DNA from 3 places in the Desulfovibrio oxyclinae DSM 11498 genome. Region 3 is predicted to be linked to each of the others. Evidence: predicted binding sites of a transcription regulator. Region 3 holds the regulator's gene; each other region holds the start of a gene.
The links. Region 3 encodes sigma-54, which starts transcription at its own class of promoters, with help from an activator protein. Its sites were predicted from a motif close to CTGGCACGGNNNNTGCTT; they were not measured.

Region 1 (7,755 bases), on a different contig from region 3:
GCAGAGAAGAATGGTACGTTCGGTAGTAGCCATGTAAGAATCCTCGTAATTCTCGGTTGATTCCCATTCAGGAATGCCGCCTTCGGCGGACCGGTTCCAGATTATGCCTTCCGGCGCCCAAAGGGGCATCGCCCCTTTGGAATCCCGCTTCCGCGGGACTATTGGCCGGATGGCGTTCACAAACTGCCGAAGCTTACAGAACGAGTTCGAAGGTTTCCTCGGGATCGTCGCGGTCCTTGCGGTCCAGCAACGCGCCGAGCATCTTTTCCAGCAGGCGCAGCCCGCCCTTGTATCCAACAGTGGGGAAGTACTGGTGCCCGACGCGGTCGAGGATCGGGAATCCCCAGCGAATCAGCGGGGTGTCCTCATCGCGGGCGATGTACTTGCCGTAGGAGTTACCCATGAGCAGATCCACGGGCTCGTTCTTCACCCACTGGTGCAGCAGGAACAGGTCGCCCCCGGCTTTGACGTTGATGTCGAACGGAAGCTCCGCCGTGATTTCCTTGATGCGGGCCTCGAAGCGCTTGCCGGGCGTGCCGGTGACCACGTGCACGGGCCACATGTCCATGGAGACCAGGAACTCGCACATGCTGATGAGCTGGTCCGGGTCGCCCCAGAGGGCCACCTTTTTGCCGAAGGTGTACTGGTGCATGTCGGAGATCATGTCCACGAGTTGCCCGCGTTCGTGCGCCACGGCATCCGCCACGCTGGTGCCCGCGATGATGCGCAGGGTATCGATGAAGCGGTCTGTGGCTTTCAGGCCGAAGGGCATGTCCAGCACGGTGCACGGCACCTTGCAGTTGGCGTCCAGCCAGCGGGCCGCGTCCGCGGAACACCACTCACCCAGTGCCATGGTTCCCATGGCGTTGCCCGCATCGCGGAGTTCGTCCACGGTCACGCCGCCCTTGGGGAACATGTGGTATTCGCCGGAGAGCGGACCGTTGAGCACGCCCGAGGTGTCCGGGAACAGGGTGATGTCAACGCCCATCAGGGCCACAAGACGCTTGATCTCTTCCATGTCCGCGGGTTCGACCCAGCCGGGGATGATGTTCACCTTGCCGTTTCGCTCGCCGGTGTTTTTCGCAAAGGTCGAAGCCATGGACTTGACCATGTTGGAAAAGCCGGTGACGTGCGATCCCACATAGCTGGGAGTGGACGCGCCGAGCATGTCCTTGCCCTCGGGAATCTTGCCGTCCTTGCGGGCCTTGGTGATAATCTGGTTCAGGTCGTCGCCGATGGTCTCCGACAGGCAGGTGGTGTGCACCGCGATTACCTCGGGCTCGTAGACGCTGAAGATGTTGTTGATGGCCTGTAGCAGGTTGGCCTGCCCGCCGAAGACCGAGGCACCTTCCGTGAAGGAACTGGTGGCGGCCGGGATCGGCTCCTTGTAGTGCCTGGTCAGCGCAGAACGGTGATAGGCGCAACAGCCCTGCGAGCCGTGGGAGTGCGGCAGGCAGCCGTGGATACCCAGTGCGGCGTACATGGCCCCTATGGGCTGGCAGGTCTTGGCCGGGTTGACGGTCAGCGCCTTGCGCTCCGCGACCTCTTTCGGCGTATGTCTGAGCAACGTCATTGCGTTCTCCTTATTCCCACACGTAGGTGGCCGAGAGTTCGGGATTCTCCTGCCAGGGAGCCTTCATGTAGCTCCAGACCCGGCTGGTGACGAGGCGGTCGATTTCTTTGTAGAAATTGATCGCGCCACGGAATCCGGCATAGGGGCCGCCCGAGTCGTAGCTGTGCAGCTGCTTCATGGGCACGCCCAGCTTCTGGATGGAGTACTTCTCTTTGATGCCCGCGCAGAACAGGTCCGGCTTCATGATTTCCACGAGCTTTTCGGCCTCGTACTGGTTCAGGTCATCCACCACGATGGTGCGGTGATCCATGTCGGGCAGCATTCCGTCGTAATCCTTGAAGCGGAACCCGGCCTCTTCCAGCCTGCGGGTCTGCTCGTCGGTCTTGCGCGGCTGGTAGAGCTTCTCGTCGGGCCCGACCTCGATCTCCTCGATGTTGCGGGAGTCCGCGTCCACCTTGAGATTCGGCAGGACTTCGCGGCCTTCGTAGTCGTCGCGGTGTGCAAACTCGTACCCGGCGGAGAGAGTCTTCATGCCCATTTCCTTGAAGAGCTCCTGATAATGGTGCGCACGGGAGCCGCCCACGAAGAGCATGGCGGTCTTGCCGGTGGTGTGCGGCAGCACTTCGTCGCGCATGGCGTCAACATCCGGCATTTCCTCGGCGATGACCTTCTCGATGCGCTCCATGAGCTCCTTGTCCTCAAAGTACTGGCCGATCTTGCGCAGCGACTTGGCGGTGGCCTCTGCACCGATGAAGTTCACCTTGATCCACGGGATGCCGTATTTGGTCTCCAGCATGTCTGCCACGTAGTTGATGGAGCGGTGGCACATGACGCAGGACAGGTCCGCGTGCTGGGCCGAGGCGAACTGCTCGTAGGTGGAGTTGCCCGAGAAAGTGGCCACGTTGGTGATGCCGCACTTGTTCAGGATGCGGTCGATCTCGAAGCCGTCGCCACCGATGTTGTATTCGCCCAGCAGGTTGATCTTGTAATCGCCCTTGACCGGTTCCTCATTTTCGCCCACGAGGTAGCGGAAGACCTGGTTGTTGGCGATGTGGTGGCCCGCGGACTGGCTCACGCCCTTGTATCCCTCGCAGGAGAAGGCGAAGATGTTGCAGTCACCGAGCTTCTCGCGCATCTTCTTGCACACGGCGTGGATGTCATCGCCGATCAGCCCCACGGGACAGGTGGCGAAGACGCAGATGCCCTTGGGATGAAACAGGTCGTAGGCTTCCTGGATGGCCGCCTCCAGCTTCTTTTCCCCGCCGAAGATGATGTCCTCGTCCTGCATGTCCGTGGAGAAAGAATACATCATGTAGTTTTCGGCATCCGGGTCGGACACATCGGTCTGGTTCCGGCGGGTGAGCCAGGAATAAAAGCCGCAGCCGATGGGGCCGTGGGTGATGTTCACGATATCGCGGGTGGGGCCCATGATGACGCCCTTGCAGCCCGCGTAGGTGCAGCCGCGCATGGTGATGATGCCGGGCACGGTGCGCACGTTGGCCGTAATCTCGGGCGTCTCGCTGCCCTCGGCCTCGTTTATGAGAATCTGCTTGGCGCGCTTCCTCGCCACCTTCGGAGGGTACTTGCTGAGCAGCTCCTCCTTGATTTCGGCGGGATTCCACTGCACCGACTTGTTCTTGGTCGCCATGTATATCTCCTTTGCTGAATGATCAGCTTATGGATTTGATGCCGCTTTCGCCGGTGCGGACCCTGACGGCGTCCTTCACGGGCAGGACCCAGATCTTGCCGTCACCGGGCTTGCCGGTCTTGTTGGTCTCGATGATGGTTTCGACGATGCCGTCCACCTCATCCTCCGGGACCACCACGGTAAGGATGCGTTTGGGATACAACTTGCCCTTGCCGCCGAGGTGCTCCACCGCTTCCTCGTAACCGCGCTCGGCGCCTTCGAGGAGCATGAGGTTGGCAAAGCCCTGTCCGCGACCCTGCGCCTCGTTGGCGAAGAAGGCATCCACCCCGGCCTCGGTCAGGGCGGTCTTGGTCCGGTTCATCATGTTCATGCGTACGACGGCGATGATCTCCTTCATGCGGGCACCCCCTCGGCCGCCGTGGCGGTTTCCTTCACGCCCGAGGAAATGGTGAACACGTCCTCCACGTCGGAGATGAAGATCTTACCGTCGCCGAAGGCGCCCTTGGTGCCGGAACGCGCGGCCTTCATTATGGTGTCGAGGACGAAGTCGCGATCCACTTCCGGGACCACACTCATGAGCATGGTTTTGGGAATCTCGTCGTAGGTGACTTCACCTATCTTGATGCCGCGCTGCTTGCCGCGACCGGCAACGGAATACTTGGTCACGGCCGGGAACCCGGCATCCATCAGGGCGGCCAAAACGTCATCGGCTTTTTCGGGACGCACGATGGCTCGGATCATGATCATGGACATGTGTATTTCTCCTTGAAATTCGTGTTGCTAGGCTTCCAGAATGCCGTAGTCGAGCAGCAGCTGCTCAAGGTCTTCGATTTCCAGCGGGGTCGGAACCACGAACATTTCGTTTTCATCGATGGCCTTGGCCAGTCCGCGATATACGTCAGCCTGAGTCGCCTCGGGATTCCATTCGATGACCGTCTTGCGGTTGATCTCCGCGCGCTGAACGTCGTTGTCGCGGGGGACGAAGTAGATCATCTGGGTGCCAAGCCTGCGCGCCAGCTCCTCGATCATCTCTTTTTCGTTGTCCACGTTACGGGAGTTGCAGATCAGGCCGCCCAGACGAACGCCGCCGGACTGAGCGTATTTCATGATGCCCTTGCAGATGTTGTTGGCCGCATACATGGCCATCATCTCGCCGGAACAGACGATGTAGATCTCCTCGGCCTTGCCGTCGCGAATGGGCATGGCGAAGCCGCCGCAGACAACGTCACCGAGGACGTCGTAGAAAGCGTAGTCGAGCTTCTCGTCTTCCTCGTAGGCGCCGAGGGATTCAAGCATGTTGATGGAAGTGATGATGCCGCGGCCCGCACAGCCGACGCCCGGCTCGGGACCGCCGGATTCAACACTCCAGGAACCGCCGAAACCCTTCTTGCGGATATCCGCCAGTTCCACGTCCTCTCCTTCCTCGCGAAGGGTGTCCAGGACGGACTTCTGGGCCAGTCCGCCGAGCAGCAGACGGGTGGAGTCGGCCTTGGGGTCGCAACCGACGACCATTACCTGACGCCCCATTTCCGCAAGGCCTGCCACCGTGTTCTGCGTGGTGGTGGATTTTCCGATGCCGCCTTTTCCGTAGATGGCTACCTTTCTCATTAGGAGTCTCCTCTGTCTCAAAGGGTTGTCGTGTTGAAAGCTTGCCCCTCTATTGGCAACCGCCGTGCCATTCGCGAAAAAATACGGATAAACATCCGTAAAAAAAGGACATAATCACAAGTCGTCACCACAGAAGAGTCCCGCCGATTTTGTAGGCGACAACACTCGTGAACCCACAAAATTGTAGATTCCTACACTTCCGTGGATCGCAAAGGCATCTGGCTGATCCAGGGCAAAGGCCCTGAAATTCGGGACATTACCATTCCGGACTCCAGTGGCACCAAAGTTGCCTCTGCCTTTGCAAGCAACACAAAAAACAGGAGGCGACATGCTTATAGACACCACTCTCCGTGAAGGGGCCCAGATGTTCGGCGTCCGCATGGGACTTGAAGAGCGCCAGACCGTCGCCATGGGCCTCTCCTGCATGGGCGTGGAAGAGATGGAAGTCGGCTGGGCAGGCCTAGAAGAACTGGAGGCATTTTGCCGCTGGTCCGGACGCAGACTCGGCAAATCCGCCATTTCCGTATGGAGCCGCTGCCGCGAGTCAGACATAATCGAAGCCGCGCGCATCGGTGCCGGACGCATCAACATAGGTGTCCCGGCTTCGGACGAGCACCGGCGCAAGCGGCTTGACATTACCCGCCGGGCACTGATCGCGCGCATGGAAACCGTTATCGCACTGGCCCGCAGCTACGGCATGGAAGTCTCCGTGGGACTGGAAGACGCTTCGCGCGCCGATGCCAAGTGGCTGGGCAAGCTGGCCCTCAAAGCTGAGAACGCAGGAGCGTTCCGGGTCCGCCTGTCGGACACCGTAGGCATCTGGACCCCGACCAAGGTCATGAAGGCTGTATCGGAACTGCGGGAGCGGCTGGTCATCGACATCGCGGTGCACTGCCACGACGACTTCGGCATGGGCACCGCCAACGCCATGGCCGCGCTGGATGCCGGTGCGGACTGGGCGGACGGAAGCCTGCTCGGCATCGGCGAACGCTCCGGGCTCGCCGCCACCGAGGAGCTTACGGGGTATCTGGAATTGATCGACATGTCAGGGAACTACCGCATGGAAGGCGCCGCCCCGCTCTGCGCCCGTATCGCCCGGCTGGCGGATCTGGCGGTGCCACGGAACAAGGCGGTGGTGGGCAACGACATCTTTGCCTGCGAAAGCGGTGTCCACCTGCACGGCATGGCGCGCGATCCGAACCTTTTCGAGCCGTACTCGCCGGAGTCGGTCCGCGGCGCACGCCGTTTGGGGTTCAGCGCAAAGAGCGGGCGCTCACTGCTGAAAACGGTTCTGGGAAACAAAACCTCTGCCGATGCCGACAGCCTGCTGGAACAGGTAAGTGATCATGCGTGCCGCACAGGGCGGCCGCTGACCATGCAGGAATGTTCGGAGTTGGCCGGGAACTGACGGAAACGCCTCAGCCCTTGCCGTTGCGCTTTCCGTTTCGCCTGCCGTTGGAACGCGAAATAGGCATGCAGGACGCTGTGCCGATGATGCGCCATTCCGGCTTGGGCTCAAAGTCGTTCTCCCCCGTGAACAGGTGTATCTTGCCTCCCGGGGCAATGGCGAAAAGCGGAATGCGTTGCTCTTCACACTGCTCGACGTAATCCTTGAACGTGAATCTTTCCGTCAGCGGGGTCGTCTTCAATTCGGCCCCGCTTTCCAACAGTTCCCGGAGCTTCTGATAGGTGACACCCTCTTCGAACAGCGGACGGCCCCCGGAGCGGATGTTGGTCTTGGCGTCATCTTCAGGCCCATCCTCGCTGGGCAGACGGATGGCAAAGACATTGCCCGCGCCGAATTCCATTTTGTAATGCTGCGCCGCCAGCGCGTTGAGCTCGCGGCCCGAACTCAGCGCAAGCAGGCGTCCTATCCCGATAAGACTCAGGTGCCGCTCAGCGTGCTCCGAAGCCGGATTGCCCCAGTACGCACGCAATCCCTCCATTCTGGCCGTGACGATGTTGTCCCAGTTCTGATCCGTGAGCTGCACCCGGAAACCATTCTCCCTGAGTTCCGTGGCGATGGTCCGCGCCACGAGGTCAGCGCCCACGATAAGGAATCCCTTGGGCTCCGGTTCCGCGACCTTGAGCCACTTCGCAATGGGACGGGCGGTGGCGCTCTGCAACAGCACCGTGCCCACAATGACCATGAAGGTCAGCGGTACGAGTTTGGAAGCCTCGGCATACCCCATCTCTCCAAGCTTGATGGCAAACAGGGCCGATATTGCGGCAGCAATGATGCCACGCGGGGCGATCCATGCCAGAAAATGCCGTTCCGCCATGGACAGGCGCGACCCGTAGGCCGAGGCCTGCGCCGCCAGCGGCCGCGAGATGAACTGAATCACCGCGAACAGGCCCAGTGCGGGCCAGCCCAGCGCCGTGAATTCCGCAAGCTCCATCCGGGCGGCAAGGATGATGAACAGCATGGAGATAAGCACCACGCTCAGGTGCTCCTTGAAGTCGAGAATCTCGTCGAGGTCTACGCCCTTGGTGTTGGCGAGCCACACCCCCATGACCGTCACGGACAGCAAGCCGGATTCGGCCTCAAGCATGTCGGACAGCGCAAAGATCGCGCAGACGAGGGCCAACGCCGCGTAGTTGTGCAGGTAGTGCGGAATCCAGTGCTTGCGCAGCACCACGCCGAATAGATAGCCGCCGATGGACCCGAGCACGCCGCCGATGACGAGGATTCGTCCAAAGACACCCAACATTCCGGCGATGCCGCTCTGAAGGCTGCCTGCCACGATGAATTGAAACACGAGCACCGCAAGCGTCGCGCCGATGGGATCGATGAGGATGCCTTCCCAGCGCAGGATGTGCGACACGCTCTCCTTGGGCCGCACGGTCCGCAGCATGGGCACGATGACCGTGGGGCCGGTAACCACCATCAGTGCGCCGAACAGGAACGATATCTCCCAGGAAAGGC
Region 2 (7,755 bases), on a different contig from region 3:
ATTCGTCGCAGACCAGTCCGGTGCGGTGCACTTTGTGGCCGCGCTGGTCGAAGTAATTGAAGCGGTGCCAGTCCTCGCGGCTATCGGGCTGCTGGACCGGCAGGCCGATGACGGTTTCGCGGATGCCGGTGCGTTCTCCTGTCAGCCCGCCGCCGAGGAAGCGGCCGCTGGCGAGCAGGACGTTTTTCGCCAGCACTTGGCGCTCCACGCTGGTGCCGGTGACGCGCAGGCGGTATAGTTCGTCGTGTTGGTCTTCCCAGACCAACCTCTGTTGACGGAAAAGGCGCAGATCCATGCCGGAAGACGCTTCCTCGAAGGCTTCCTTGATGCGGATGCCGGGAACACCCGGAGGCATGGTCGGAATTTCGAATATCCGCACGCCCAGCCGTCTTTCCATATCGTCCATAATGTCTTCGGGGCGATAGATGCCAAGACAGGCCGGGAGACCAAGCCACGACGCGTCACCGATCAGCGGTTGCAGCACCTTGGCGAAGCTTTCGCGGCCGCGTTCGGTTTCCAGCATCCGGGCCACGTTCTCAGCGTAGACTTCTCCGCCCGGTCCGGGCAGGCGTACGGTTTCGCCTCGCAGGTTCGCCCGTTTCGGGGAGAGGTTGGCCGCTATCTGGCGCGCGCTGAACCCCTTGAGCCCGGCGAAGTCAACGATGACGCATTCTTCCGTTCCCGCGAGCATCTCTTCCGCAGGCCGCATGGTTGCGGGCACGAACCACGTGCGCTTGAGGGTCCCGGCAGGGCTGGGCAGGCGGTGGTTTGTCTCTCCGCCCCCTTCGTAGCGGAGGCCGGAGCGGGTGAGGAAATCCGTCAGTTCGGTGAAGGCCTCACGCATCCCCGCTTCGTCAACGAAACGGTAGGGGTGCTGGGGAAAGGCGTTCAGCAGCTCCGGCAGGGCCTTGAACGGTTCGTTGACCGGTGTGGCCTTACCGCCTTCGTCGGTGGCGGGGATCGAACCAAGCAGGTCGAAGTAGCCGGTGGTGTAGGCCAGCGAACCCGTGTTGCCCGCCTGGGCCACGCTCATGCCGCGATTGGCTGCAAATATCGCTGCGGCCATGCCCGCGATGCCGGTCCCTATTATCGCGAGGTCGCAATGGATGGTGTCTGCCATGGCTAGTCGTCCTCTCCTTCGATCTGTTCCAGTCCCAGCAGGCCGCAGTGGAGCGCTTCGGCCAGCTCCGCCTGCACGAGCTGCGTTTCCCACAGCACCGGGCGCAGCCCCTTGAAGCGCTGGGCAAAGAAGCCCTGCATATTCTTCAGGCCGCCCGGGGAGTCGAACCGACCGGTGTCGTAAAGATGGGCGGCGATGCGCATTCCGCAGAACGAGCCCTGACAGGAGCCCTTGCCGATGCGGCTGCGAAGTCCCAGTGCCTGAAGTCCGGGGTCCGGGATGAATTCGGAGCAGTCGTTCATGATTTCGTCAATGGCGCTGGCGGGAACCATCTCGCACTCGCACAGGATGGGGTCGTCCGCGTCCGGATTGCGCGCCCAAATCTTCGGTGCACGTCCCGGTTCGGTCCACTCGCAGGCGTTGACCGTTGCCAGCGGCTCGGTGGCGGTCAGACACGGTGCGCTCACGCCGAGGCGCGATGCCACGAGGTCGGAGCATCTTTCGGCCATGACGCGGTAGGTGGTCAGCTTGCCGCCGGTGATGGTGCAGAAGTTGGAAAGGTTCGCGTCCTCGTGGTCGAACAGGGAGAAGTCGCGGGATACGCTGCGGCCGTCGCCTTCACCGTCGCCCACCAGTACCAGCGGGCGAACCCCGGCGTAGGCGCGGATATAACGCGTGTGGGCGAGGATGGGCATCATGGGCCAGCCCTGTTCCACGTTGCGGTCCACTTCCTCCACCGTGGGGCGCGCGTCGGCTGGGTCGTCCACGCGGACGCTGGTGGTGCCGAGGATGGAGACCGTGCCGCCCGGAACGAGAATGTCGCCGTCGGACGGCGGCCTCAGGCGGTTGATGACCCGGCTGGAGAGCCGCTCCTGCGTTACCAGCAGGGTGCCGCGGGAATAGAGCATGTCAACGGACGCCCCGGCCTGCGCGGCCACGGAGGCCGCCCATGCCCCGGCGGCGTTCACATACTGTTCGGCCTCAATGCGCAGTTCCTCGCCGGAGTCGGTGTCGCGACAAATGGCGGCGCGGATGCGTCCGTTTTCGATTTCGAAGCGTACTACCTCGGTATGCCGCAGGTATTTGCTGTTGTTGACGAGCTTGGCGTGCGCCACGTTTTCGAGCGACAGCTTGAAGGGGTCAACGGAGGCGTCGGGCACCTCGTAAACCGCAATGGTGTCCTCGGCGAGGTGTGGCTCCTGTTCGCGCGCTTCGGCCGGGTCCACTTCGGTACAGTCGATGCCGCACTTTTCGCAGTGGCTCTTGAAGTCGGCGATGAAGTTCTCGTCGTCTCCGGCGACCGCGCTGAAGTATCCGCCGGTTTCATCGACGCACTGGGGGGCGAGTTTTTTGAGAATGTCGCCTTCTTCGCGGCACTCCGCCGCCGCGTGTGCGTCGTTGGAGACGTAGCGGCCGCCGCTGTGCAGCAGACCGTGGTTGCCGCCGGAGGCTCCGGCGTTGACGTCGGAACGGTCCACAAGGGCGCAGTGCACGCCCCGTAGCGCCAGGTCGCGCATGACCCCGGTACCGGTGGCTCCGGCGCCGATGATCAGGACCTGTGTCTGTATTGTTTTTCTTGTGCCCACAGTGATACCCTCTCAGGTGTGGATGCGTTGTACGTCCATGGATGGTATCCAAAAGACGCGACTCGTGTATAGGAATTGTTTGGGCCTCGCAAGTTCGCACGGTGCGGCGAGGTCCGGTGCAGGTTTTCCGGCTCGGGACGAAATGCTTGCTCACCACTGATGCATGCAGTATGAGCGGCTCGTCGGGTGCCCCTGCCCCGCACAGCAAACCGGAGTTTCATCCCATGAAGAAATACGGAAAGTCCTTCAAGGAAAAGGCACAGTCCCTGCTGCCGAGCGATGGCAACTACGACATGTGTCTGACCTGCGGCCTCTGCTCGTCCGGCTGTCCCGCCTCGGGGCTGGCGGATATGGATCCGCGCAAATTTCTGCGCATGGCCGCCCTGAACATGGAACAGCAGCTCGAAACCACCCCGTGGGTCTGGATGTGTACCATGTGTCAGCGCTGTACGCACGTCTGTCCCATGAACATCGACATCCCCCGGCTCGTGTACCACGCCAGAACGCGTTGGCCGCGCGAAAAGCGCCCCAAGGGCATCGTCGGCTCCTGCGACGTGGCGCTTCGAACCGACACCGGCTCCGCCATGGGCGCGCGCCCCGAGGATTTCGAGTTCGTGGTGGAGGACATGCTGGAAGAGGTAAAGGAAACGCAGCCCGCACAGGCCGACCTGAGCGTTTCCATGAATCGAAAAGGGGCAAAGTTTTTTCTGAACCAGAACTCTCGCGAACCCATGACCGAGCCGGACGAGATGGTGCCGCTCTGGAAAATCCTCAACGTGGTGGGTGCGGACTGGACCTACAGCTCCGTGGGCTGGGCCGCCGAGAACTATTGCATGTTCGCCGCCGACGAAGAGGCGTGGGAGAGCATCGTCCGTACCAAGGTCCGGGCAGTGGAGGAGTTGGGCTGCGAGGTCTGGCTCAACACTGAATGAGGACACGAATTCTACGCAGTCCGGGCCGGACTGAAGAAATTCGGGATCACCCCCTCGTTCAGGCTGGAGAGCATCATCCCGCACTACGCGCGCTGGATTCGTGAAGGGCGGCTGCCCGTGAACAGCGACTGGAACACCACCGGCGTGAAATTCACCGTGCAGGATCCGTGTCAGCTGGTGCGCAAGTCGTTGGGCGACGACGTGGCCGATGACCTGCGTTTTGTGGTGAAGAAGGTCGTTGGCGAGAAAAACTTTATCGACATGCACCCGAACCGCTCCAACAACTACTGCTGCGGCGGCGGTGGCGGAGCGCTTCAGGGCGGCTTTCCCGAGGAGCGCCGCGCCTACGGGCTGCGCAAGTTCGAGCAGATCGAGGCCACCGGGGCCGCGTACTGCATCACCCCCTGTCACAACTGTCACTCCCAGGTCCACGACATCACCGACCATTTCGGCGGTGGCTGGCATACGGTCCACCTCTGGACTCTCATCTGCCTCTCGCTGGGCATTCTCGGCGAAAACGAGCGGTCCTATCTCGGTGAAGACCTTGCCGAACTTGGACTCTGATTCGTTCATGTCCGATATATACGTACGAAAAAGGCGACAGGGTCACCCTGCCGCCTTTTTTTTGTGCATTTCCCCGGACCGGGGATGAAAAATTAGCCTCAGGAGAATCCGCCGGAGCCGCAACCGCCGGAACCACACCCTCCACCGGGGCCGCCCGCGCCATATTTGTCGCCAAGGGCCTTTTTGAAGTCGGGAATCTCGACGCTCACGTCACCTCTGGTGTTTACCTGCGAAATGAGCCTGACGGCCTTTTCCCCGCCACAGGCCGGGCACTTCGGGGTTTCGTCGGGATCGAAAACAAGCTCCTCGAACTGCTTCTGGCAATCGGGACATTCGTATTCATAGATGGGCATGGCTAGCTCCTTGGTGATTGGATTTGCTCGGTCCATAAGATTGGTTCCCGATGACGGAATGTCAAGAGCAGGGTGATTGCACTTGTGAGGGGTGTTTTGTGCAAAATTAAGTGCAGCATGTTGCGCATTGAGCTGAAGTGTCTTTCTGGTGTTGTGGCTTAATATATTGTTATTATATGATTTTAGTGTTTTGGCATGCGCGGTGCTTTAGTGACAGTACAAAAGGCGAAAAGGCCCTCCGGGGCATCACACTCTCACTATAAGGCAAAGGAGAATTTCATGACCAAGAAGACACTCATCTTTTCCATCGTTGCAATCGCAATGTTTTCCATGGCCGCCATGGCCTATGCCGGACCGGGTTACGGACGCGGCGGCGGATGCGGCGGTCCCGGAATGGGTAGCGGTCACGGCTACGGACACGGCAACGGCTTTTACAGCCAGCTGACTCCGGAGAAGCAGGCCGCGGTTGACGGTATCTTTGAAAAGTACCGCGCAAAGCAGATCGAGCTTCGTGACAAGGCTCGCGCCGCACATATCAAGCTCGAAGCGTTTGCCAACTCCGGCAACCCCGACGAGAAGCGCATCGACGCACTCGTGGCCGATCTGACCGATATCCGCGAGCAGATGTGGGACAACCGCGCGGCCATGTCCAAGGAGATTGAAGCCGAAACCGGACTGCGCTTTGATGGTCGCGGTCGCCGCGGCGGAGGATTCAACTGCGCCTACCTCGAAGGTGATATGCGCGGCGGTCACGGCACGCACGGCTACGGTGCCGGTCATGGAATGAACCGCTGGTAGATTTCGGAAAACGTGACAGGAAACAAGTAACCGAAAACGGTAGTGATTCGGGGCAGCGGTTTGGGCGCCGCTGCCCCGTATCTCGATTCTCCCGGTTTCATGGCGATCTTCGCCGTGGTATCGGGAGGAGATGTTGCAGAAGGGCAGGGCACTGCATCCGCGCAGCATCTGGCGGCTAACGGCCTTGAAAAAGGCCGGCTTCGGGCATAAGGTCGCGCGCAGCGCACGCATCGGCGAGCGCGGAACGCATCAATGAGGATTTCGATGGAAGTACGTTCGATAGGTTCCGAGCACGGCCCGGTGGTGGCCCTCGTACTGGCGCTGATAGTGCTCGGGCTCGGCAGCGTTTTTCTGACGTGGCGCAGCATCGACCGTCAGAAGGAGCTGGTGCGTGAGCACATGATCCTCTCCGGCGGCTCCATCCTTCGCGGCGTGGAAGCCAACCTCATGCGCATCATGCGCGGCATGCGCGGCAATCCCGAAGTGACTTCACTTTTCCCCACTGTTGCGGCCGACCTTTTTTCCGAACTTTCCTCTGCCGAGGACATCGCCTTCGTGGGTGTTTACAATCCGGAAGGCACTCCGCTCATCGCCTCGGCGGACAACGAAGGACTCCGCCTCAAGCTCCCCGAGGACGGCGCAGTCATCAATTCCGGCAGTGCATGGCATGTCCTGAGTGAGCTCAAGGGCAGCGACGTGCTGGTATCCGGTCTGCTCATGCAGCCTGGTCTGGCCTTTATTTCAGGCGGAAAACGTCCCTTGCAGGAATGTGAGGAAGGCGAAGACTGCGATATGATAGGTGAAAACGATACGCATCGTGGTATGATGCACGGCGGCGGAGGCATGATGCACGGTCGCCGTGGCATGATGCACGAGGAAGGAGGGCGCGGACAGGGCAAACGCCTGAATCCGCCCGCAGCCTATCTTGTGGTGGGCATCAACGCCGCCAAACACATGGCGCAGTTCCGTCAGTACCGGCGCGCCGCCATTCTTCAGACCGGATATGTTTTTCTTGCGGCCGTGGTCCTGTGGTCGCTGGCTTTTGCATACCTCAGAAGGCGCGACCAGAGCCGCAGGCTGGACCGCATGGAGCAGTTCCAGAACAGGCTGCTCGACAACATGCCCGACGGTCTCGTCACGCTGGATTCCGACGGCACCATTCTTGCCGCCAACGGCTCCGCCAAGGTGCTGCTTGGACCGCAGGACGACGAGCCGCCCAACCTTCTGGGACGCAACTGGAAGGAATTTCCGTGCAGCGAAATAGGGGACGGGTACGACTGGCGTCAGTATGACCTTGAAGGGCGGCGTCTCGAAATACTTTCCATCCCGTTCACCGAGGATGAAGATGACGCGCAGGAGTTCGGCCGTCGTCTGGTGCTGATTCGCGACCGTACCCGCATCAAGAGCCTTGAGGAAGACCTCGACGAAGCGCGGCGACTGGCCGCGGTGGGACAGCTTGCCGCAGGTGTGGCCCATGAGGTGCGCAATCCGCTGAGTTCGCTGCGTGGCTTTGCACAACTCTTTGCGGAAAAGCTCAAGGGGCAGGCTCCCATGGACGCTTACGCCGCCACCATGGTCCAGGAGGCCGACCGCCTGAACCGCGTTGTGACGGACCTGCTGTATCTGGCACGCCCCCGGGCACTGGCGCCGGAACCCGTGGACATAGCCGAAGCCGCGGATGCCCTGAGCCGCCTGATGCATTTTGATCTCGAACACCGCCGCGTCACGCCGCAGACCGATTTTCAGGCATCGCACGCCATGGCGGATGCCGATGCGCTGCGGCAGATTCTGCTGAATCTCGTGACCAATGCGCTGGACGCCGTGGGCGACCGCGAGAACGGACAGGTGACCCTGCGCACTCGTCACGGCAAGGGCGGTGTCTGGGTCATCGTGGAGGATAACGGCGTCGGCATGGACGAAGAGACGCGTAATCAGGCGCTTGAACCGTTCTTTACCACCGGCAAGCGGTCCGGAACCGGACTGGGGCTTGCCATTGTTCAGAATATCATGCGCGCCCACAAGGGCCGCGTTGAAATAGAATCCGAACCGGGACACGGCACTGCCGTCAAACTGTTCTTTCCCGACATCGAGGACGACGTATGAGCGAAGAAAGAAAGACCGCACTCATCGTGGATGACGAACCCGGCCACAGGCTGATGGTCCGGGCCGTTCTGGAAGACGCCGGATGGAACGTGGCCGAGGCCGACAGCGGCGAATCCGCTCTGGAGGAGCTGGCCGCGCTGGCGACGGACGGCTGCAATCCCGCGGACTGTCCGCCGGACGTGGCGCTCGTGGACATGAAAATGCCCGGCATGGACGGGCTGGAGCTGCTGCGAGAACTCAACATGCGTCGCCCCGGACTCCCGGTGGTGCTGCTGACCGCATTCGGCAGCGTCGGTTCC
Region 3 (7,755 bases):
AATGGCGCTCCTGATGGCTTCCACGGTCTTGTCCACGCCCTTGTCCACATCCACGCCCACCGACTCGGTACGCTCCTGCGGTCCGAGCACGGTCTCTGCCGCGTTGATGAGTTCCCTTCCGAAGGCTCCGTGCGTCACCACGAGGACGCCAGCGCCGATTTCCTGTCCGGTCTCAGCCATGAGTGCCTACCCAAGTTCCATGTGTCGGTGTTCCAGAGTTACGGAGTATCCGTTGTCCTTCAGATTGGCAAAAAGATTCTCTGCCACTGCCACGGAGCGATGTCTGCCGCCGGTGCACCCGATGGCAATGGTTATTCTGTACCGCCCTTCGTCAGCATAGAGAGGCAGAATGTAGTCAATGAAGTCCCTGAACCGGCCAATGAACTCACTGCCCGGCTCCCTGCCGAGTACGAATTCAGCCACTTCGTCATCCTTGCCGGACCCCGCCTTGAGGTCGGCATCGAAGTAAGGATTGGGCAGAAAGCGCATATCGAACACCAGATCCGCTTCAATCGGCATTCCATACTTGAAACCGAAGGACAACACATGAACACGCATACCGCGGGCGGGTTCCTGTACTGTGGTCCACTTCTCCTGAATGACGCGGCGCAGATCATGCACCGAGTACTGTGTGGAGTCGATGGCCAGCGCAGCCTGCTGGCGGATCGGCGCGAGCAGATCACGTTCCTTTTCCAGAGCCTGTTCCAGGCCGAGGCTGGAACTCTCAAGAGGGTGCGGACGGCGAGTCATGGCGTAACGCGTCACGAGCGTTTCGAGCCGCGCTTCCACGAAAAAGATTTCGACACGGGCACCCATGTTGTCCATGGATTCCAACGCTTCATTCCACTCTTCGAGAAAATCGTCCTGCCGCAGATCGAGTCCAAGCACGAGTCCGCGCTGCCGGGGGTCGTCCTTCTGGCGGAAAAGCTCGGCCAGCTTAGGTGCCATGCTCACCGGCAGTCCGTCCACGCAAAAGAATCCAAGGTCTTCAAAAACCCGGATGGCGGTACTTTTACCCGCGCCCGAAAGACCGGTTACGATGATCACCGTAAAAGCATTGCGTGGAGTCATGGCCTGCTATGCGCTCTTGAGCAGTTTCCAGAGTTCATCCTGCCCTTCCGCTTCCATGAATGCCTTACGGAAGGAATCGTCCTTCAGGAGCCTTGAAATATGCGCAAGAATACGCAGATGCATCCCGGCAACCTGTTCCGGCGCGAGCACGAGAAAGAAAATGTGGCATGGCTTGAAATCGAGCGCCTCGAAATCAAGTCCGTCGCGGCTTCGGCCCGCCACCACCGCAATCTGGTCCAGAGAATCCAGCTTGCCGTGAGGTATGGCCACGCCGTCCCCGATGCCGGTAGTTCCGAGCTCCTCCCGTTCCTTGAGAACGCGCAGAACAAGGTCGGAATCCATTTCCGGGAAGCGTTCCTGCAGTGGAACGACAAGCTCTCCGAGGGCCCCGGCCTTGTCGGCCGAGGCCATGTCGGAGAGAATCAGGTCCTTATCAAGGTAATCACCAAGTTTCATTGATCAGAATCCGGGATCGATGAGGCCGAAGTCTCCGTTGTCGCGCTTGTAGATGACGTTGACGCCCTCGGTTTCGCTATTTCTGAAGACGAGAAACTCATGATCCATGGTGTCGAGCTGCATGGCAGCTTCGTCCACGGACATGGGCTTGGGCACATAGCTGTCCGTCCCCACGATGGTGGGTTCGGCGCGACGGTCATCACCGTAGTTCAGGTAGTTCATGCGAACTTCCCGCTCCTGGCGGACCTTTCTGGTCTTGCCCTTCATCTTCTCACGCTGCTTGCGAAGCTGCGCCTCAAGCTTGTCCAGCACCAGATCAATGGTGGCGTACATGTCCTCTGAGGCTTCGATAGCCGTCAGATGCACGGTGTCCGCATCCAGGATAACGTCCGCCTTGTGACGGAGCTTCTCCACCATGAGGTTCACCTGAAGATCCGCATTGTCGGTGTCCTTGAAGAACTTGCCGAGCTTGGCGAAGCGCTTGTTGGCGTAATCCCGCAGATGCTGAGACGGATCGAAGTTCTTGAAGGTGAAGCTGACATTCATGGTATACCCTCCTGGTTATTGGGTAATGACAAGCCTTTACTAAAAATAGCTCTTGCGCTTGGACGATGATGGAATCCCCATGGCGGACCGGTACTTTGCCACGGTCCTGCGGGCGATGTTCACATCCAAACGCTCCTTGAGTATCTCGCCGATCTTTTCGTCGCTGAGCGGTTTTTTCGGCTCCTCCTCGCTTATGAGTTTTTTTATGAGCGCCTTGACGCTTTCCGACCCGACCTGCGAACCGTCGCCGAGGTCGAGAGCACTGTTGAAAAAGAATTTGAGCTCGAAAATACCGTGCGGAGTGGACACGTACTTGCTCGTGGTGATGCGGCTGACCGTGGACTCATGCATGTTGATGTCCTCGGCCACTTCCTTGAGGATCAGCGGCTTGAGCTTGGTCACGCCCTCCTCGAAGAACTCGCGCTGGAACTTCACAATGCTCTCCATGACCTTGTAGAGCGTGCGCTGACGCTGATACAGACTCTTCATCAGCCACGCGGCGGAGCTCATCTTGTCACGGAAATATTCCTTGTCCAGGTCCGCCCTGCCCTGCACCGTATCGGCGAGGAACTGGTTCATCTGCAGACGCGGCAGACCATCCTCGTTGAGCACGATCACAAAGTCGTCCCCGTAGCTGTATACATACACGTCGGGGCTGACGTAATGCGGCTCCGTACTGGAAAAATTGGCTCCGGGCATAGGGTCGAGCTTCTGAAGCTCTTCAAGGTACCCCTTGAGCTCTTCCAGAGAAATCTTGAACTTGCGGGCCAGCGGCTTGAAGCGGTTCTTTTCGATGTCTTCAAGGTGCTCGGTGACTATCGAAACGAGGATGGGATCGTCGATGCCAAGCATCTCCATCTGGACGAGCAGACATTCCCGCGGCGTACGGGATGCAACTCCCACCGGATCAAGGCGCTGAATGCGCTTGACGACCGACTCGACAAGCTCCCCATCAACACCGGGAATCATCTCGCAAAGCTCTTCCATGCTGGCATGAAGATAGCCGTTGGAGTCGAGATTGCCTATGATAACGTCAGTGATTGCGACTTCCTGATCCGTGAAGTCGGAGAGACGGATCTGCCAGCCGAGGTGCCCTTCAAGGGATGGCTTGGAGGCAAGACGGGCTTCGAACGTCAGGCCCTCTTCAGGGGACTCGTACTCACGAACCTGCGACTGCTTGGACGAGCTTGAGAATTCTCCCATGTAGTTGTCCCAGTCCGCATCGCGCATGACGGATTCATCGGTGCCCTCACCCGCTTCCTTGAGCGTGTCGGACTCCTTTTCGGGCGCCTCCTGAACCGCCTCGTTCTCGGACTCCTCCAGGAACGGGTTTTCAAGAAGCTCCTGCTGAACCGTTTCAACCAGCTCAAGGCGCGACATCTGCAGCAGCTTGATTGCCTGCTGCAACTGTGGCGTCATGACCAGCTGCTGCGTCAGCTTGAGTTGTTGCCTGAGTTCAAGCCCCATACGGTTTCTCTATTCGTGCGGGCGTCCCACCCGGTTCTCGACATAAATTGGTCATTTGATTCGGGCACACAGCCCGAATCTCTTGTGTAAGAGTATGCCACATGCTTTCGGCTACCGCAAGAAAGACCGGATAACCAACCGCAAATGTTGATTTTACATACGCAATACAATGAGCATGAAAAAACTGTACCAACCTTCCGGGCGACTGTAAACGACCAAAGGGTGGAACTCTTGAAAAAAGCTAGAGCGAGAAGTCTTCGCCCAGATAAATCTGGCGGGCCCGAGAGCTCTGGACGATGTCGGCGGGGGTGCCGTCGAGGATGATGGTGCCCTCGTACACGAGGTAGGCACGGTCGCAGATATTCAGGGTCTCCCGGACGTTGTGGTCGGAGATGAGAATACCGATACCCATGCTCTTGAGCACGGAGATGATCTCCTGAATGTCGATGACCGCGATGGGGTCGATGCCGGCGAACGGTTCGTCGAGCAGAATGAAGTCCGGGCTCATGATGAGCGCGCGGGCGATCTCAAGCCTTCTCCGTTCGCCGCCGGAAAGGTACATGGATGCCTGATCGGCCAGCTTGGTAATGGAAAACATATCCATGAGCTCGTCTGCACGCTCGCGCTGCTGGCGAGGCGTCATGTCGGTCTGCTCAAGGATTATCTGGAGGTTCTGGCGAACCGTCAGTTTGCGGAAGATGGAACTTTCCTGCGGCAGATAGCTCACGCCCAGACGGGCCCGTTCGTGCAACGGCAGGTCGGTGATATTTCTGCCGTTGAGATAAACGTCACCGGAGTACGGTTTGACGATCCCGGCCAGCATGTAGAACGTCGTGGTCTTGCCCGCGCCGTTGGGGCCGAGCAGCCCCACGACTTCCTCGCGACCGAGCGACAGCCGGATGCTGTGAACGACTTCCTTGCGACCATAGCGTTTGCTGAGGTCGGAGGCGGAAAGGCCTTTTTCCATCTACTGAATCTCCAGACCGCTGTTGGTGAAAAACTCGGCCTCGACGCGTTTGCCCTTGCCGCCGACCACTTCACTGCGGTTTTCACGAACGTAAAAACGAATCTTCTCGCCGGTGATGCTGTTGGGGCCGTCACGCAGCACAGGCTCCTGCTCCATGACCAGGATACGCGGCTCGACCAGATAGGTCAGCTTGCCGCAGTCACCGGAAGTATTGCCCTTCTCCGCATGAACGTTGCCAGTGGCGACGATGCGGTCAATGCCTTTCACGTCGAAACGCTTATCCCCCGTGACGAAGAAAGCGGAGACCTTGTCCGCAGTGAGCGTGAGTCCTTCGTGCTTGGCAACCACGTTACCCTCGAATGCGACGACCTTACCCTGCTCGTCGTAGGTCATGCGGTCCGCGTTGACCTTGACAGGAACGCCGGTGGGCCCTTGCGGCTTGGGCGGGACATCCTGAATGTCGGATACAACCTGTCCGGCACCTTCGGCCGGTTCGACTTCGGCAGGCGCCTGAGCCTTGCCCTTGTCTGCTGAGGTCTTGCGCGGATCGGGAACCTTATCGAGATACTTTGCGTTGGCGTAGCCGATAGCCTCGGCTTCGGGATAATCGGTGGCGTCAGGTTCAAAGACGGCAACCCAACCGTCCTTGGGATGCGCCACCCGCACGCGATCACCTTTCATGAGGGTCCGCACGTGCTCTGCGCCGGGATTTCTGGCCTCGCGAACGTTCAGATTCGCCGAAGTTTCGCGCAGTTCGCCCAACTCCTGGGCAGAGGTGTCAGTTACGGGGAGCGCCACAAACAGGGCCGCCAACATGAAGTACAGGACTCGATTGAAAAACATATTACTGCTCCGCTTGTTCGTCAGGCTCGGAAGTCCCGTCTGAGCCGACCGCGCTGGTGCTCACGACCGCCTCGACACCGCCGGCCGCCACCATCTGCCGTGAGAGAAGGTCTATCTCGACAGCTGTGGCGTTCACTTCAAGGTCGGGCCGGGCCACGGACACGCCACCTTTGATGACGACCTTGTCGATGGCTCCGACATAATCGAAATTCTTGGCCTGAACCGTAAACATGCCGAAACGTCCGTCCACGTTGTCGTACAGGGTAAGGTTATCGTTCTGCTGGTCCACTTCGCCAGCGTCGGCGCGCACGTACACTTCCTGCCGATCATCACCGAAGTAGGCAGTGAGCTGTGGACGCTCGACAACGACAAGCCCATTGTCCTGATCGTACGCAGCCTTTCGCGCCTGCAGCTTCCAGTCGAGCGCACCTTCGCTCCCCTGCTCCAACAGGATGTCCTCCGCGCTGATTTCCGTACTGGAAACCAGCGGACTGTCCTCAAGCGTCTGCTTTTCGGCGCGCGCGGGCTTTTCGGGTTCGGATTGTGAAACATACTCCTTCACAATGAACCCGAACACGATGCCGCTGAAAAAGATCGCTCCCCAAAGCAGGAGCGGCCGAAGCTTCATGTCACCCCACCCACTTGTTCCACTGTTCGTCGAGCAGGCCCCGGTGCTTGAGGATAAAGGATATGGCCTCCCGCACCGCGCCGTCGCCGCCGCGCTTCGTGGATATCCAGTCGGCCATGTTCAGTATCTCCGGCTGGGCGTTGGGAACGGCCATGGCGAATCCGGCAGCCTTCATCACACCGGCATCCACCCAGTCGTCTCCCATGAAAGCTGCGTTCTGCGCACCAACTCCGACATTCTCACAGATTTCCTCGAAAAGCGGAACCTTGTGATGATTGCCGGGATAATAATGTCGGATGCCGAGTTCCTTGATGCGACGCTCTACCGGCGGCTGATTCAGCCCGGTGATGACCGCCACTTCAAGCCCTGCGGCCTGCGCGATCTTGATACCCAGCCCGTCCTGCACATTGAAGCGCTTCATGCGCATCCCGGACTCGTCGTAGTACAGGCCTCCGTCGGTCAGCACGCCGTCGCAGTCGAGCACCAGAAGTTCCGTTTTGGCGGCCAACTCCTGTGCACGACTCATGAGATGGCCTCCCGCACGGCGAGCAGCTGCTTGACGAGCGGCTCCACACTGTCGAGGTGCAGGCTGTTGGGGCCGTCGCACAGCGCCTTATCCGGATCCGGATGCACTTCCATGAAAACTCCGTCCACGCCTGCGGCAACGGCTGCACGAGCAAGGACGGGCACATATTCACGGTTGCCGCCCGAACTGGCGCCCTGACCGCCCGGCTTCTGAACCGAGTGCGTGGCGTCAAAGACCACAGGAACATCGAACGCATGCATCTCGGGCACGGAACGAAAGTCCACAACAAGGTTGTTGTAGCCGTGCATGGCACCGCGTTCGGTGAGCCAGATTTTCTCATTGCCAGTGGAACGCAGCTTGCCGACCACATTGTCCATGTCCCAGGGAGCAAGGAACTGTCCCTTTTTGACATTGACGATCCGGTCCGTCTCACCGGCTGCCACGAGAAGGTCCGTCTGACGGCACAGGAAGGCGGGCACCTGAATGACGTCCGCCACCTCGGCGACCACGGCGGCCTGCTCGGGCATATGAATATCTGTGACCACAGGCAGTCCGGTGGTTTCCTTGACCTCGGCCAGTATCTCCAACCCGCGCGACATGCCCGGCCCCCGAAAACTCGTCACCGAGGTCCGGTTGGCCTTGTCGAAAGAGCTTTTGAAAATCAGGTTCAGATCAAGTCGCTTCGCCATGTCCGCCAAGTGACGGGCCACGTCGAGCGCCAATTCCCGGCTCTCAAGCGCGCACGGTCCGGCCATGAAAAACAGGCCGGACCGGCAGGATTCGTAAAGCTTGGCGGATTCCATAGGCTCCTAGTCGTCCGACTTGTTTTCCTTCGCGGCCTTGATGAAGTCGCGGAACAGGGGATGCGGACGCATGGGGTTGGACTTGAACTCGGGGTGGAACTGACAGCCGAGGAACCACGGATGATCCGGAATTTCAACGATCTCGACCAACTCACCGTCCGGCGAGGTTCCGGAAAGAACCAGTCCGTTTTCCTTGAGGACTTCGGAGAACTTGTTGTTGAATTCGTAACGATGACGGTGGCGCTCATCGATATTGGCAACGCCGTAGGCCTTGTGCGCGTTGGTGTCCTTGTGCAGCTTGCACGGGTAGGCGCCAAGGCGCATGGTGCCGCCCTTCTCGGAGCTTTCGTCGCGCACTTCGGTCTTTTTGGTGCGGAAGTCGTACCACTCGGTCATCAGGTAGATGACGTTGTTCTGCACGGTCTGATCGAATTCCTCGGAGTTGGCG

Region 1: the regulator sigma-54 is predicted to act here: its motif matches at 5,104-5,121, upstream of B149_RS16860 (LeuA family protein).
Region 2: the regulator sigma-54 is predicted to act here: its motif matches at 4,746-4,763, upstream of B149_RS0103565 (periplasmic heavy metal sensor).

Annotation. Positions count from the first base shown of each region.
Region 1 covers NZ_AQXE01000007.1:156,123-163,877, reverse strand. The annotation lists gene B149_RS0109320 ((2Fe-2S) ferredoxin domain-containing protein) at 1-33, opposite strand, end outside; gene nifK (nitrogenase molybdenum-iron protein subunit beta) at 194-1,573, opposite strand; gene nifD (nitrogenase molybdenum-iron protein alpha chain) at 1,584-3,221, opposite strand; gene B149_RS0109305 (P-II family nitrogen regulator) at 3,244-3,618, opposite strand; gene B149_RS0109300 (P-II family nitrogen regulator) at 3,615-3,974, opposite strand; gene nifH (nitrogenase iron protein) at 4,002-4,829, opposite strand; gene B149_RS16860 (LeuA family protein) at 5,158-6,237, shown strand; gene B149_RS0109285 (cation:proton antiporter) at 6,248-7,755, opposite strand, start outside.
Region 2 covers NZ_AQXE01000002.1:189,615-197,369, forward strand. The annotation lists gene glpB (glycerol-3-phosphate dehydrogenase subunit GlpB) at 1-1,120, opposite strand, end outside; gene B149_RS0103545 (FAD-dependent oxidoreductase) at 1,123-2,706, opposite strand; gene B149_RS18215 ((Fe-S)-binding protein) at 2,931-4,202, shown strand; gene B149_RS17745 (FmdB family zinc ribbon protein) at 4,301-4,555, opposite strand; gene B149_RS0103565 (periplasmic heavy metal sensor) at 4,835-5,353, shown strand; gene B149_RS0103575 (two-component system sensor histidine kinase NtrB) at 5,618-7,456, shown strand; gene B149_RS0103580 (sigma-54-dependent transcriptional regulator) at 7,453-7,755, shown strand, end outside.
Region 3 covers NZ_AQXE01000010.1:98,966-106,720, forward strand. The annotation lists gene B149_RS0111915 (PTS sugar transporter subunit IIA) at 1-180, opposite strand, end outside; gene rapZ (RNase adapter RapZ) at 187-1,071, opposite strand; gene B149_RS0111925 (PTS sugar transporter subunit IIA) at 1,078-1,527, opposite strand; gene hpf (ribosome hibernation-promoting factor, HPF/YfiA family) at 1,531-2,073, opposite strand; gene rpoN (RNA polymerase factor sigma-54) at 2,113-3,540, opposite strand; gene lptB (LPS export ABC transporter ATP-binding protein) at 3,782-4,507, opposite strand; gene B149_RS0111945 (LptA/OstA family protein) at 4,508-5,350, opposite strand; gene lptC (LPS export ABC transporter periplasmic protein LptC) at 5,352-5,978, opposite strand; gene B149_RS0111955 (KdsC family phosphatase) at 5,980-6,504, opposite strand; gene kdsA (3-deoxy-8-phosphooctulonate synthase) at 6,501-7,307, opposite strand; gene B149_RS0111965 (CTP synthase) at 7,314-7,755, opposite strand, start outside.